Regions from separate parts of the Streptomyces sp. NPDC101151 genome, predicted to be linked through region 1. Evidence: riboswitches for the same ligand, from Rfam matches in the RefSeq annotation. Region 1 holds a riboswitch; the other holds the start of a gene.
The links. Region 1 has a riboswitch for glycine ahead of gcvP (aminomethyl-transferring glycine dehydrogenase). Riboswitches for the same ligand answer to the same signal wherever they lie in the genome.
Positions count from the first base shown of each region.

Region 2: it holds a riboswitch for glycine, as region 1 does, so the genes downstream of both, gcvT (glycine cleavage system aminomethyltransferase GcvT) here and gcvP (aminomethyl-transferring glycine dehydrogenase) in region 1, are expected to answer to the same signal.

Region 1 is NZ_JBIWPP010000017.1:10,018-12,211, reverse strand. It holds gene gcvP (aminomethyl-transferring glycine dehydrogenase) at 1-1,051, opposite strand, end outside; glycine riboswitch at 1,226-1,320, opposite strand; gene ACIRU3_RS27435 (PRC-barrel domain-containing protein) at 1,440-1,811, shown strand; gene ACIRU3_RS27430 (DNA polymerase IV) at 1,733-2,194, opposite strand, start outside.
Region 2 is NZ_JBIWPP010000029.1:52,483-54,676, forward strand. It holds gene ACIRU3_RS35950 (AAA family ATPase) at 1-475, opposite strand, end outside; glycine riboswitch at 653-750, shown strand; gene gcvT (glycine cleavage system aminomethyltransferase GcvT) at 907-2,025, shown strand; gene gcvH (glycine cleavage system protein GcvH) at 2,143-2,194, shown strand, end outside.

The DNA.
Region 1 (2,194 bases):
CCATCACGGCGAGCAGCACCTGCGCGGTGCAGATGTTGCTGGTGGCCTTCTCGCGGCGGATGTGCTGCTCACGGGTCTGCAGCGCGAGGCGGTAGGCCTTGTTTCCGTCGGCGTCGACGGAGACGCCGACGAGACGGCCGGGCAGGCTGCGCGCGAACTTCTCGTGCACCGCCATGTAGCCGGCGTGCGGACCGCCGAAGCCCATCGGCACGCCGAAGCGCTGGGTGGTGCCGACGGCGATGTCCGCGCCCAGCTCACCGGGCGAGACCAGCAGGGTGAGGGCCAGCAGGTCGGCGGCGACGGTGACGAGCGCGCCCAGCTCGTGCGCCTGGTCGATGACCGGCTTGATGTCGCGTACGACGCCGGAGGCGCCGGGGTACTGGACCAGCACGCCGTTGATCTCGCGCGCGGCGATGTCGGCCGGGATGCCGTCGCTGAGGTCGGCGACGACGACCTCCACACCGGTCGGCTCGGCGCGGGTCTCGATGACGGCGATGGTCTGCGGCAGCGCGTCCGCGTCGATCAGGAACAGGCCCTTCTTGTTCTTGCCCATGCGCCGGGACAGCGCCATCGCCTCGGCGGCGGCCGTGCCCTCGTCGAGCAGGGAGGCGCCGGAGGTGGGCAGGCCGGTCAGCTCGGCGACCATCGTCTGGAAGTTCAGCAGGGCCTCCAGGCGGCCCTGCGAGATCTCCGGCTGGTACGGCGTGTAGGCCGTGTACCAGGCCGGGTTCTCCATGACGTTGCGCAGGATGACCGGCGGGGTGAAGGTGCCGTGGTAGCCGAGGCCGATCATGGAGCCGAGGACCTGGTTGCGGTCGGCGAGCGAGCGCAGCTCGGCGAGCACCTCGGCCTCGGTGCGGGCGCCCGGCAGGTCCAGGGCGTCGGCATTCTTGATCACATCCGGGACCGCGGCGGCGGTCAGCTCGTCGAGGGAGCCGTAGCCGACGTGCGCGAGCATCTTGTCCCGCGCCTCCTCGTCGGGCCCGATGTGGCGCTGCTCGAAGGGGATGCCCGCTTCGAGCTCGGAGAGCGGAATGCGATGGGCGGTCATTGCGGAGGCCTCCTGGTCTGACGCGACCTTCGAGGGGCACCACGGCGCGGATACCCCGACGGCCTCCCCCTCTGTCATCTCAACCTGAGAGCTTCACCGGGCGCCCGCGGGTCCCGGCTTTCACCGTCGGTGAGGGCGGGTGCCGTCGGCACTCGCCCTGCTTTCCAGAGTGACCTCGTCCGTGCGGTACGTGAGCCTGAGAGATTCCGGGGAGGATTTGCTCCTTCGGCGCCTCCGAGGTGATCGGAGGACTCTCCCGCACGGGGTCAGCAGCCGCTGTCAGCCTACCAGCGAGGTCAACGCCCGAGTCCTCGAGTGGCCGCCTCCTTGAATGTGCTCTTTTGTAGTGCTTACGGATGAGTTGCGACCAAGTGGAGGGAGAGGGACCGTGCAGACCGATATCGATCCGCGCAACCTGATCGGCCGCAAGGCGTTCGACCGCAATGGCACCAAGATCGGCACCATCGACGAGGTGTATCTCGACGACGCGACGGGTGTGCCGGAGTGGGCGGCCATACGGACCGGTCTGTTCTCCCGGGACGCCTTCGTCCCGCTGGAGCCCAGCGAACTGATCGAGGGCGCCCTCCGGGTTCCCTTCGAACGCGCGCTCATCAAGGACGCCCCGGACTTCGGGGTGGGCCGCCACCTCTCCCCCGAGCAGGAACTCCAGCTCTACCACCACTACGGACTCGACGTGACCTCACCCTCCCCGCTCCCGGACCGCGACTTCGGGAAGCTGGCGGGCACGGAGGAGACGTGAACCGCTCCGGCCGGTGAGGCGTCCGTCCCTCCTTCGGACGCTTCCCCCGGACCCTCGGCCCGGGGCGGCGGGCCCGGCGCGCCGGGGACCAGCGGCAGCGGATCCACCGGCTCCAGGCCGGGGTCGTCGACCCGGAAGGTGCGGACCCGTCCCGGCGGCGAGTCCGGTGTCTCGAAGCGCACGGTGACCCGGCCCAGGCCGCTGCCCTGCACCCAGCCGTACCCGTGCTCGGCATGCCGTACGTCGTGCCCCGCACGCCAGTGCCGTTCGACGGGCTCCGGATGCTCCTGAACCGCCTCCGGCGCGGACTCCTCCGGCGTCTCCGCGGCCCGCTCGCCCGCCGCCTGCGCGAACAGGTCCTCCTGGGTGTAGTCGGCGAGCCC
Region 2 (2,194 bases), on a different contig from region 1:
CGGGAGTGACGTCGAGGAGGACCAGGTGCAGGGTGCCGCCGCGGCGACGGGCCTCGCGGGCCAGCCAGCCGCGCACCCAGGCCTGGGTGCCGCAGTCGTGCACGACGACTCCCTCGCCGGTGCGCAGGGCGCGGCGCAGTCCGGCGAAGTGGGCGAGGCGGACCAGGGGGCGGTAGAGCGCGTAGGGGAGGAAGCGGGGCGTGCGGGCGTCCCAGCGGTCGCGCGCGTCCTGGGAGTCGATGCGGTGGCCGGGGACCGCGCGGTGCATCAGGGTGGACTTGCCGCTGCCGGGCAGGCCGGTGATCACCACCAGGTCCTGGGGGTCGAAGAGCAGGGCGCGCGGGCTGCGGCCGGCGCGGTCGCGCAGGTCCCGGACGACCGGGGCCGGGCGCTCGGCGCAGCGCTCGCGGGCCGGGACGGAGGGCTGCTTCGGCATCGCGATGCCGGTGGTGGCGTAGGCCGTCGTCCTGTTCACCGTGATCGTCCTCCCCTGTGGGCTCGGGAAACCCTTGCCCTAAGAATGTAAAGAGAAGGTAATGCGCCGTGTCCAGTGGTTGGGTGCGCGTAGTGCCACAGGTCGGTTACAGATGCGGCCCTGACGGGTGAGGGCGTGGCGTGCAATGATGTGCGCGCCAACTGCATACCGGCCGCTTGAATCCGCGCGGGAGAGTTCCCAGCAGTCTTCGCTGGGACGCCGAAGGAGCAAGTCCCTCCCTTGAATCTCTCAGGCCCCGTTACCGCGCGGGCGAGGCACATCTGAAAAGCGGGTCGCTGTGACAGTGGCTCCACCCAAGGTGCAAACCGTGATCGTCCCTGTGGCGGTCTCGGCGAACCTCTCAGGTTCCGATGACAGATGGGGAGGAACGTTCCTCGCCCGTCATGCCTGCCCTGGGAGACGACCGACCGATGAGCAGTACCGAACCCCGTCTTACCGCGCTCGATGCGCTGCATCGCTCGCTCGGTGCGACGATGACCGACTTCGCCGGCTGGGACATGCCCCTGCGCTACGGCTCCGAGCGCGACGAGCACCTCGCGGTGCGGACCAAGGCCGGTCTCTTCGACCTCTCGCACATGGGCGAGATCACCGTGACCGGACCGCAGGCGGCCGCCCTCCTGAACTTCGCCCTGGTGGGCAACATCGCCTCCGTCGGCGTCGGCCGCGCCCGCTACACCATGATCTGCCGGGCCGACGGCGGCATCCTGGACGACCTGATCGTCTACCGGCTGGCCGAGACCGAGTACATGGTCGTGGCCAACGCCTCCAACGCCCAGGTGGTGCTGGACGCGCTGACCGAGCGGGCCGAGGGCTTCGACGCCGAGGTGCGCGACGACCGTGACGCCTACGCGCTGATCGCGGTCCAGGGGCCCGAGTCCCCCGGCATCCTGAAGTCCCTCACGGACGCCGACCTGGACGGCCTGAAGTACTACGCGGGCCTGCCCGGCACCGTCGCCGGCGTCCCCGCCCTGATCGCCCGCACCGGCTACACCGGCGAGGACGGCTTCGAGCTGTTCGTGAAGCCGGAGCACGCCGTGGAGCTGTGGCAGGCGCTGACCAAGGCCGGCGAGGGCGTCGGCCTGGTGCCCTGCGGCCTGTCCTGCCGGGACACCCTGCGCCTGGAGGCGGGCATGCCGCTGTACGGGCACGAGCTGACCACGTCCCTGACGCCGTTCGACGCCGGGCTCGGCCGGGTGGTGAAGTTCGAGAAGGAGGGCGACTTCGTGGGCCGCGAGGCGCTCAGCGAGGCCGCCTCCCGCGCCCAGGAGAACCCGCCGCGGGTCCTCGTCGGCCTGATCGCCGAGGGCCGCCGGGTGCCGCGTGCCGGGTACGCCGTCGTCGCGGGCGGCGAGGTCATCGGCGAGGTCACCTCGGGCGCCCCCTCCCCCACCCTGGGCAAGCCGATCGCCATCGCGTACGTCGACGCGGCGCACGCGGCGCCGGGCACCGAGGGCGTCGGTGTGGACATCCGGGGCAGCCACGAGCCGTACGAGGTCGTGGCGCTGCCCTTCTACAAGCGCCAGAAGTAGACACCCGGGCGCGGTCCGTACCGATCACGTGACCCTGCGCACACCTCACCTGCTCGCCAGCAGTTCCAGTAATCCCCCATTCATCAGCACTCCCGCGCGTACAGGAGAATTCAGGCCATGAGCAACCCCCAGCAGCTGCGCTACAGCAAGGAGCACGAGTGGCTGTCGG